DNA from 3 places in the Actinoallomurus sp. NPDC052274 genome. Region 1 is predicted to be linked to each of the others. Evidence: riboswitches for the same ligand, from Rfam matches in the RefSeq annotation. Region 1 holds a riboswitch; each other region holds the start of a gene.
What was found. Region 1 has a riboswitch for cobalamin ahead of metE (5-methyltetrahydropteroyltriglutamate--homocysteine S-methyltransferase). Riboswitches for the same ligand answer to the same signal wherever they lie in the genome.
Positions count from the first base shown of each region.

Region 2: another riboswitch for cobalamin. It lies ahead of cobN (cobaltochelatase subunit CobN); the one in region 1 lies ahead of metE (5-methyltetrahydropteroyltriglutamate--homocysteine S-methyltransferase).
Region 3: another riboswitch for cobalamin. It lies ahead of AB0K82_RS41365 (VWA domain-containing protein); the one in region 1 lies ahead of metE (5-methyltetrahydropteroyltriglutamate--homocysteine S-methyltransferase).

Region 1 is NZ_JBFAUT010000005.1:64,006-67,560, forward strand. Features, by position in the region: gene AB0K82_RS06160 (CbtB-domain containing protein) at 1-130, opposite strand, end outside; cobalamin riboswitch at 168-308, opposite strand; gene AB0K82_RS06165 (histidine phosphatase family protein) at 331-915, shown strand; cobalamin riboswitch at 952-1,172, shown strand; gene metE (5-methyltetrahydropteroyltriglutamate--homocysteine S-methyltransferase) at 1,305-3,555, shown strand, end outside.
Region 2 is NZ_JBFAUT010000032.1:19,388-22,942, forward strand. Features, by position in the region: gene cobN (cobaltochelatase subunit CobN) at 1-1,742, opposite strand, end outside; cobalamin riboswitch at 1,805-1,927, opposite strand; gene AB0K82_RS25600 (hypothetical protein) at 2,183-2,869, opposite strand; gene AB0K82_RS25605 (MFS transporter) at 2,997-3,555, opposite strand, start outside.
Region 3 is NZ_JBFAUT010000089.1:132-3,686, reverse strand. Features, by position in the region: gene AB0K82_RS41375 (DUF6504 family protein) at 1-248, shown strand, start outside; gene AB0K82_RS41370 (LLM class F420-dependent oxidoreductase) at 366-1,394, opposite strand; cobalamin riboswitch at 1,607-1,729, shown strand; partial or broken gene AB0K82_RS41365 (VWA domain-containing protein) at 1,823-3,555, shown strand, end outside.

The DNA.
Region 1 (3,555 bases):
CCTGGTCGACGCCGATGAAGTAGTAGGCGGCCAGGCACAGCAGCACGGTGCCGAACAGCCACAGGGCGGCACGGCTGCCCGACACCACCACCGGCGTCGCAGGAGAAGTGGGCAGTGTCGAGGTCGTCATGTCACAGCCTCCTAAAGGGATCCAGCGTCCCTGTCTCGGTGGAGCGCTTCGATGGCGGAGGGTCTGACTCTCCGGCTCAGGGCCGGATCACAGTGGCGCGACCGTGCCGGATTTGCACCGGCTTCCTCTTAGCATCACGTTCGCCCGGATCGTACGGCCGAAAATCGGTACCGTCAACGTCGCAGGAGGTCACCCACCCCATGACCGTTCGGCTCGCGCTCATCGCGCACGCGGCCACCTCCGCCACCCGCGAGGCCCGTTTCCCCGACGACGAACCCCTCGACCCGCACGGCGCCGAGGCGGCCACGGCCGCCATGGGCGCACTGCGCCGCGTCACGGCGGCCTACCGCGGGCCCGAGGAACGCTGCCGGCAGACCGCCGCCGCGCTCGGCATCGAGGCGGTCACCGTCCCCGCCCTGGCCGACCTGGACGCGGGCGCCTGGCGGGGCAGGACCCTCACCGAGGTGGAGGCGGACCACCCCGCCGACCTGTACACCTGGCTGACCGATCCCCACGCGACCCCGCACGACGGCGAGTCGCTGGCGGAACTGATCGCCCGGGTGGCGAAGTGGCTGACCGAACTCCCCACCGACACCGGCAGGGTCGCGGCCGTCACCCACCCCGCGGTCATCCGCGCCGCCGTCCTGCACGCCCTGGGCGCCCCGCCCGAATGCTTCTGGCGCCTCGACGTGACCCCCCTGTCCCAGACCTGGCTGACCCACCACGGCGGACGCTGGCAGCTACGCGAGACCGGCCACCCGCTCGCCCCGCCACCCGCGGGCTGATCACGGACCGCGTTGTCCCGCCAGGGCACGACGCCTAGACTTCCGAGCGCAGCTGGTTCGCCCTGCCCGCCAGGCAGACGCGTCGTAAGAGGGAACCCGGTGTGAGTCCGGGACTGCCCCGCAGCGGTGAGCGGGAACGACCGCCGTCATGAAGCACTGGCCCCGGAGGACGGGGCCGGGAAGCGACGGCCAGTAGGTGTCTGCCCCGGCAGACGTGCCCGCGAGTCCGAAGACCTGCCACTGCCCGCGCGCGATCGGCGCGCGCGGAGAGCTCGGTGACCTCGAGGGCGGGTCGGCGGACGCAGCAGGGGATACCCCTGTGCTCCGGCACCCTTCGCGCTCTCATCCCGGCCCGGGCTCGGCAGAGATGCTCGCGAAGGAGAGTTTCAATGACAGCCACCACCGGAGCCGCGGCGACCCGCGCCACCGTGTACGGCCATCCCCGTCAGGGCCCCGACCGGGAGCTGAAGCGGGCCATCGAGGGCTACTGGAACGGCCGCCTCAGCGCCGGCGACCTGCGGTCGACCGCGACCGAGTTGCGCCACGCCACCTGGCGGCGGCTCGCGGCGGCCGGCATCGACGAGGTCCCGACCGGTGACTTCTCTTACTACGACCACATGCTGGACACCAGTGTCATGGTCGGCGCGATCTCCGAGCGCCATCGCGCCGCGGTCGACGCCGACGCGCTGGACGGCTACTTCGCGATGGCCCGCGGCACCCACGACGTGGCGCCGCTCGAGATGACCAAGTGGTTCGACACCAACTACCACTACCTCGTCCCCGAGCTCGGCCCCGACGCCGACTTCCGCGCCGACTCGACCAAGCAGGTCACCGAGCTCAAGGAGGCCCTCGCGCTCGGCCTCGCGGCGCGCCCGGTGCTGGTCGGGCCGGTCACGTACCTGCTGCTGGCCAAGCCCGCCCCCGGCGTCGCCGCCGACTTCGAACCGCTGACGCTGCTGGACCGGCTGCTTCCCGTCTACGCCGAGGTCCTGGCCGACCTGCGCGCCGCCGGCGCGGTGTGGGTCCAGCTCGACGAACCGGCCCTCGTCCAGGACCGTACGCCCGCGGAGCTGAACGCCGTCGCCCGCGCCTACCGCGAGCTCGGGAACCTCCCCGACCGGCCGAAACTGCTGGTCGCCTCCTATTTCGACCGGCTCGGCCAGGCGCTGCCGGTCCTGGCCGACGCGCCGGTCGACGGGCTCGCGCTCGACTTCACCGGACCCGCCGCCGCCAACCTCGACGACCTCGCCGCCGTCGGCGGCCTGCCCACGAAGCGCCTCGTCGCGGGCGTCGTCAACGGCCGCAACATCTGGATCAACGACCTGACCGCGTCCCTGTCCACCCTCGGCACGCTCCTCGGCCTGGCCGCCCAGGTCGACGTCGCCGCGTCCTGCTCACTGCTGCACGTCCCGCTCGACGCGGACCTCGAACACGACATCGACCCGCAGATCCGGCGCTGGCTCGCCTTCGCCCGCCAGAAGACCACGGAGATCGCAACACTCGCCCGAGGGCTGCGGCACGGCACCGACGCCATCGCCGCGGAGCTCGCGGCCAACCGCGCCCACCTGGCCTCCCGCGCCGCTTCCACCATCACGCGCGACCCGGCGGTACGGGCCCGGGTGGCCGCCGTCACCGGCGAAGACGCCCGGCGCCCCCAGCCGTACGCCGAACGCGTCACCGCACAGCGCGCGCGACTCGGGCTGCCGCCGCTGCCGACCACCACCATCGGATCGTTCCCGCAGACCGACGAGCTCCGCCGCGCCCGCGCCGACCTGCGCGCCGGCCGCATCGACGACGCCGCCTACGAGCAACGCATCGAGGCGGAGATCGGTGAGATCATCGCCTTCCAGGAGAAAGCCGGACTCGACGTGCTGGTACACGGAGAGCCGGAGCGCAACGACATGGTGCAGTACTTCGCCGAGCGGCTCACCGGCTACCTCGCCACCCGGCACGGCTGGGTCCAGTCCTACGGCACCCGCTACGTACGGCCGCCGATCCTCGCCGGGGACATCTCCCGTCCCGAGCCGATGACCGTCCGCTGGGCCGCCCACGCCCGGTCGCGCACCGACCGCCCGGTCAAGGGCATGCTCACCGGCCCCGTCACGATGCTCGCCTGGTCATTCGTCCGGGACGACCAGCCGCGCGCCGACACCGCCCGCCAGGTCGCCCTCGCCCTCCGCGACGAGGTCACCGACCTGGAGGCCGCCGGCATCGCCGTCATCCAGGTCGACGAACCCGCCCTACGCGAGACGCTGCCGCTGCGCACCGCCGACCACACCGCCTACCTCGCCTGGGCCACCGAGGCGTTCCGCCTCACCACCAGTGGCGTCCGCGCCGACACCCAGATCCACACCCACATGTGCTACGCCGAATTCGGCGACATCCTGGACGCCATCGACGAGCTGGACGCCGACGTGATCAGCCTGGAGGCCGCCCGCTCCCACATGCGCATCGCCGGTGAACTCGCCGCCGCCGGCTACCCCCGCCAGGTCGGCCCCGGCGTCTACGACATCCACTCCCCCCGCATCCCGAGCGCCGACGAGGCCGCCGGCCTCATCCGAGAGGCCCTGCGAGCGGTTCCGGCCGAACGGCTGTGGGTCAACCCCGACTGCGGCCTGAAGACCCGTGGCTGGCCGGAGG
Region 2 (3,555 bases), on a different contig from region 1:
AGCTGCTCGAGCTTGGCCAGGTCGCCGTACGTCTCCGCGCGCGCCATCGGCGGCACGAGATGGTCGACGATGACGGCGTGGCCACGCCGCTTGGCCTGCGTGCCCTCGCCGGGGTCGTTGACGATGAACGGGTAGACGAGCGGCAGGTCGCCGAGGACCGCGTCCGGCGCGCACTCGGCCGCGAGCCCGAGGCCCTTGCCGGGCAGCCACTCGAGCGTGCCGTGCTTGCCGAGGTGGACCACGGCGTCCGCGCCGAACACCTCGTCCAGCCAGCGGTACGCCGCCAGGTAGTGGTGCGAGGGCGGCAGGTCGGGGTCGTGGTAGATCGCCACCGGGTTCTCCCCGAACCCGCGCGGCGGCTGGATCATCAGCACGACGTTCCCGAACCGCAGCGATGCCAGGACCACGTCGTCGCCGTCGGTGTACAGCTCGCCCGGCGGCTCGCCCCAGTGCTCCCGCATCCGCTCGCGCAGCGGCTCCGGCAGCGCGGTGAACCACCGCTCGTAGTCCTTCAGCGGGACCCGGGCGGGCGCGGCGCGGAGCTGTTCCTCGGTCAGCCACTCGACGTCGTGCCCGCCCGCCGCGATCAGCGAGTGAATGAGCTCGTCCCCGTCCTCGGGGTACTCGCCGACGTCGTAGCCCGCCGTACGCAGCGCCCCGAGCAGGCGGACCGCCGAGGCGGGGGTGTCCAGGCCGACGGCGTTGCCGACCCGGGAGTGCTTGGTCGGGTACGACGACAGCACGATCGCCAGCCGGCGCTCGGCGACCCGCGTGTGCCGGAGCCGGGCCTGGCGGACGGCGATGCCGGCGACCCGCGCGGCGCGCTCCGGGTCGGCGGCGTAGACCGGGATGCCGTCCGGCCCGTCCTCCTTGAAGGAGAACGGCACCGAGATCAGCCGGCCGTCGAACTCGGGGATCGCGACCTGCATCGCGGCGTCCATCGGGGATAGCGCGGCGTCCGACGCCTCCCAGGTCGCGCGGGACGTCGTCAGGCACAGGCCCTGGACGACGGGCACGTCCAGCGTGGCGAGCGCCCCGGCGTCCCAGGCGTCCTCGTCCCCGCCCGCCGACGCGTCCGCGGCCACCGCTCCCCCGCCGGCCAGCACGGTGACGACGAGTGCGTCCGCCCGCCCGAGCAGCGCCAGCAGCCCTTCGTCGGCGGAGCGCAGCGAGCCGCAGAAGACGGGCAGCGCGTTCGCGCCCAGCTCCTCGATCCGCGCGCACAGCGTGTCCACGAACGCGGTGTTGCCGGAGAGTTCGTGCGCCCGGTAGAAGACGACGCCGACGGTCGGCCGGCCGTCCTTCGGCTCGCCGCCCGTACGGTGCAGGCCGTACGCGGGCATCTCCCGTGGCGCCTCGAACCCCTCACCGGTGAGCAGCAGGGTGTCGGACAGGAAGCGCGCCAGCTCCCGCAGGTTGTCCACGCCGCCTTCGCGCAGGTACGCCAGCGCCTCCGCGGCGACCCCGGCGGGCACCGTCGACAGCGCCATCAGCTCCGCGTCCGGCGCGGCCTCGCCGCCGAGCGCGATGAGCGGCACGTCCCTGCGGCGCAGATCCTCGACGCCCTCCCGCCAGGTCTTCAGCCCGCCGAGCAGCCGGACGACGACGACGTCGACGCCCTCGCACAGGGCGTCCAGGTCGGCGACGTCGAGGCGGGACGGATTGCCCGTCGCGTACCCGGCGTCCGCGGAACGCGCGGACAGGAGTTCGGTGTCGGCGGTGGAGAGCAGCAGGACACGCACGTGTCGGTTCCTTCCCTCGGGAGTCCTCGCCCCGGCTCGGGTGAAAGGTCGCCGACGGCGGGAAGTCTCCTGACTTCCAGGTCGCCGCTCCCCCGCGGCCTTCCAGCTCATCGCCGTGGCCGTACGTGCGGGCTCGCTACCTGGTCACAGTTGCGGGACAGCCCCGGACTCGCACCGGGTTCCTTCCCTCGCCGTCGCGCGCCCAGTCTACGAGCGCGCCCCCACCGGCGCACCGCCCCGGGACCCCACGATCCGGCCCGTTCCGCGCTCACGTCTTCGGGGCGGACACGACAGAGCCCGCCCCGCGAAGGTGCGAGGCGGGCTCCAGTGTGCCGGTCACCGGCCGTCCGGGCGACGGGCTCACCGGCCGCGTGGCGGCCGGCGGCCGTCGTCAGGCCATGCCGGCGGCCTGGTGGAACGGGTCCGGCGATCCGGACCCGTCAGCGCTCGTACTCCCGAGGCCAGGAGCCCATGAGGATCCTGCCGTCGGGGTACATGATCGTGCCGTCGGTGTACAGCACCGGGCGTGCCTTCTCCTGCGGGAGGAAGCACCGGTCGGCCGTACGGATCGTGTATCCCCGGGGGGCCCTGAAGTCGAGCACCGCTGCGACCATCCAGAACCGGTTGCCGCCGTCCTGGCGCAGCGGGATCTCCACACGGGTCTCCAGGCTCTTGGTGACGTCGTCGGCGATGGTGACGGTCGCCCCCAGCTCCGAGAAGGCATGGGCACCCCTCTTCTGGTGCGCCAGCAGTGCCACGAACCGCTGCCTGTTGAGCATGGTGATCCGGAGCCTCGCGAAGCCCGCCCGCTCCGAGTCGTTGAGGAACTCCACGAAGGGCGCGGACGTCAGGTCGCCCCTGTTCTTGCGGTGCACGACGCTCGGGCCGGCCGAGGCCCGGCGCCATCCGATCTTCTTCTTCGGGGGCGCGGGGTGGTTGTCCCCGGCGGTCAGGGCGTACAGCTGCAGACCGGACCTGCCGCGCGGGCCGCCGGCACCGGGCCGCCAGGTGAGGTCGGCCGTGACCGTGATCCCGCCGCCCGGCCGACCTGCGTAGTCGGCCCCGACGACCGTGCCGTCGCACTCGTTCGGTTCGGGCGCCTGCTGGGAGCTGAGGCTTTCGAACATTTCCGCGTCCTTTTCATCGAGGTTGGCGAGAGGCGCTTTCGCCTCTCGCCAACGACTGTGCGCCGCGAGCCCGAAGCGCAAGTCGGGAACCCCGTGACACCCACCTCGACGTCGGCGAAGGCGGTGCTCAGCGGTTGTGCGCTCCGGCCGGCAGGACGGGCTCGGCCGGCCGGGGCGACACGGGGCCGCGGCGGTCGAGGGCGCCGGAGACGAGCGCCACCGCGAGGCCGGCCACGCCGAGGACGGCGGCGATCCAGGTCGTCGAGGCGTAGCCGAGGCCGGCGTCGATGGCGAGGCCGCCGAGGAACGGCCCGACCGTGTTGCCGAGGTTGAACGCCGCGATGTTGGCCGCGGACGCCATCGTCGGCGCGCCCGCCGCCGTGTCCAGCACGCGGGTCTGCAGCGGCGCGATCGTGGCGCTGCCGACCACGCCGAGCAGCAGCATCACGACGACCACCGCGGCCTTGCTGTGGACGACGAGGAGCAGGAGGACCGACACGGCGATCACGGCGGCGAGGATCGCGTACAGGCTGGGCATGAGGGCGCGGTCGGCGAGCCGGCCGCCGAGCGCGTTGCCGGCCACCATGCCGAGGCCGAACAGCACCATGAGGATCGGCACCGCCCCCGAGGAGAACCCGGTGACGCGGGTCGCGATCGGCGCGACGTAGGTGATGACGGTGAAGACC
Region 3 (3,555 bases), on a different contig from region 1:
AGGTCTGGCTCACCGACGGCAGGCCCTCCCGCTTCGTCTGGCGCGGCCGGCTCTACACGGTGCTGCGGGTGCTGGACCGCTGGGTCACCACCCGCGACTGGTGGCACGAACGCCACCCCGAGGCCCCGGAAGGCGGCGAGCGCGAGTTCTGGCGCGTCGAGGCGACCCCGGACCGGACGGTCGGGGTGTACGAACTGCGCCACGACCAGGCGACCGGCACGTGGATGCTGTCCCGCGCCTGGAGCTGACGGACTCCCGCGCCCGGCTCGGCCCGGCGGGCCGCCGGGTGGCGCCGGCGGGCCTGTGCGCCGCCGGTCGACCCGAGGGGCCGCCCGTCGGCAGCCGCCGGGCGGGCCGGTGGTCGGTCAGGGCTGTACGAGGTCGCGGATCGCCTTGAGGGTCGGCTCGTCCTTGACGCCGGCGATGAGGAGCGTGGTCACGGGGGAGTCCTGCCAGAGCCGGAGCCGCTCCCTGATGCGCCCGATCGGGCCGAGGAGGGAGATCGAGTCGGCCAGCTCGTCCGGCACCGCCTTGACCGCCTCGTCGCGCCGGCCCGCCAGGAACAGCTCCTGCACCCGCGCGGCCTCCTCGGCGTACCCGAGGCGGCCGATCAGGTCCAGGTGGAAGTTGCGGTCCCTGGCCCCCATGCCGCCGATGTAGAAGGCCAGCGGGATCTTGGCGAACTCCAACGCGGCGGCCAGGTCGTCGGTCACGATCGTCGTCACGGTGGCGGCGATGTCGAAGCCTTCGCGGCGGCCGGCCAGCGAGGCGCCGAAGACCGCCTCGATCTGCGCAGGGTCGACGAAGAGGGGCAGCCAGCCGTTGGCGATCTCGGTGGCGAGGGCGATGTTCTTGGGGCCCTCCGCGCCGAGATAGACCGGGATGTCCGGGCGCACCGGGTGGACGATCGACTTGAGCGGCTTGCCGAGGCCGGTCACGCGGCCCGGCGCGTACGCGGAGGCCGGCAGCGGCAACGGGTAGTGCGGGCCGGCGGAGGTGACCGGCTCGGCGCGCCGCCACACGTCCCGCAGGATCCGGACGTACTCGCGGGTGCGCTCCAGCGGCCGGGCGAACGGCGCGCCGTACCAGCCCTCCACGACCTGCGGGCCGGACGCGCCGATGCCGAGGGTGAGCCGGCCGCCGGACAGCGCGTCGAGCGTCAGGGCGTGCATGGCGGTGGCGGCGGGCGTGCGGGCGGACATCTGGGCCACCGCGGTGCCCAGCTTGATGCGCGAGGTCCGCGCGGCGTACCAGGTGAGCGTGGTGAAGGCGTCCGAGCCGTACGCCTCGGCGGTGTAGACGAACTCGTAGCCGAGCCGCTCGGCGGCCAGCACCGTCTCGGTGGCGTCCTCCGGAACCCGTTGCCAGTAGCCGACGTTGATGCCGAGCCTCATCCGCACCCCTCCCGGCCAGAAAGTAGAACAGGTTCTATTGAAGCAGATCGCCGCTCTCCCGGCAGCGGCCGGCCGCCCCGCGATAGCGTGCACCCGCCGTACGCCCGGTCGCGGTGGCCCTGTCATCCCGTGCGCCGGATCACGGACGGCGGCCGTACCTGCGGTGTCGTGTGTCAGGCCCGATATGTCATGCTGTCCTCCGGCGATACGCGGAGGAACCCGGTGCGAGTCCGGGGCTGTCGCGCAACTGTGACCGGGAAGTCCTTCCTCGGGTGTTGGCCACGGCGTGAGCCGGAAGGCCGAGGGCGGGCGGCGATCCGGGAGCCAGGAGACTCCGGCCGCCGCTTGCCAGGCCACCTACGGGCGCGTTAACCCGAGGAAAGGACGACCACCGGGTGAACACCTATCCGTTCTCCGCCGTCACCGGGATGGCGGACCTCAAGCTCGCCCTCCTGATCAACGCGGTCTCCCCGGCCGTCGGCGGAGTGCTGGTCCGGGGCGAGAAGGGCACCGCGAAGTCCACCATCGTGCGGGCGCTCGCCGCGCTGCTGCCGGAGGTCGCGGTGGTGACGGACTGCCGGTTCTCCTGCGACCCCGCCGCGCCCGACCCGCGATGCCCCGACGGGCCCCACGGCGACGGGGCGGGCGGGCAGGTGCGGCCCGCGCGGCTCGTGGAGCTGCCGATCGGTGCCGCCGAGGACCGCCTGACCGGCTCGCTCGACCTCGAACGCGCCCTCACCGAGGGCGTCCAGGCCTACCAGCCCGGCCTGCTGGCCGCCGCGCACCGCGGCGTGCTGTACGTCGACGAGGTCAACCTGCTGCACGACCACCTCGTCGACCTGCTCCTCGACGCGGCCGCGATGGGCCACTCCTACGTCGAGCGTGAGGGCGTCTCCGTCCGGCACGCCTCACGGTTCCTGCTCGTCGGCACGATGAACCCCGAAGAGGGCGAGCTGCGGCCGCAGCTGCTCGACCGGTTCGGCCTGACGGTGGAGGTGGCCGCCACCCGCGACCCGGAGGAGCGGGCCGAGGTCGTGCGCCGCCGCCTGGCGTACGAGGCCGACCCGGCGGCGTTCGCGGCCGACTGGGTGCGCGCCGAGACCGAGCTGGCCTGGCGGATCGAGCAGGCCCGCGTCCGGCTGCCCGAGGTCGTCCTGCCCGACGGCGCGCTGCGGCAGATCACGGCCGTGTGCGCGGCGTTCGAGGTGGACGGGCTGCGGGCCGACATCGTGATGGCGCGCGCCGCGATGGCCCTCGCCGCCTGGCACGACCGTACGGTCGTCACCGCGGACGACGTGCGCGTCGCCGCCCGTCTCGCCCTGCCGCACCGGCGGCGCCGCGACCCCTTCGACGCGCCCGGCCTCGACGAGGACAGGCTCGACGAAGTCCTGGAGAACACCGGCGGCTACGACTCTCCGGAGCCGCCGGACCCCGGATTCGGCGAGGACACGGCGCCCGACCTCGTCCCCGAGCAGAGCACCGGGCCGGACCCGAAACCGGCCCCGGAGACGGACGCGAAGCCGGACTCGGGGACGGACCCGGAGGACCCCGACCCCGACGACCCCGGACCGGACGACGGTCCCGGCGGCGGACCGGACGGTTCCGGCGACCCGGCCGGGCCGGGAGACGGGGCGCCGGTCGACATCGAGCAGGCCCTTTCCGGCGAGGAGTCCGGCGAGGGCTCGGGGAAGCGCGCCCGGGGGGACTCCCCGGAGCCGGCGCCCGCCGACGCGGTGTACCGGACGCGGGTCTTCACCGTGCCCGGCCTCGGCGAGGGCGCGCCGGGCCGCCGCTCGCGGGCCCGGACGCCGTACGGCCGGACGACCGGCGCGCGGCCGGGCACGCGCTCGGTCCACCTGACCGCGACCCTCCTCGCGGCGGCCCCGCACCAGCGCGCCCGCGGCCGCTCCGGTCCCGGGCTCGTCGTCCGCTCCGGCGACCTGCGCGAGCGGGTCCGGGAGGGCCGGGAGGGCAACCTGGTGCTGTTCGTCGTGGACGCGAGCGGCTCGATGGCCGCCCGGCAGCGGATGCGCGCCGTCAAGGGCGCCGTGCTCAGCCTCCTCCTCGACGCCTACCAGCGCCGCGACAAGGTCGGTCTGATCACCTTCCGCGGCACGTCCGCCGAGCTGGCGCTGCCGCCGACCTCCTCCGTCGAGGCCGG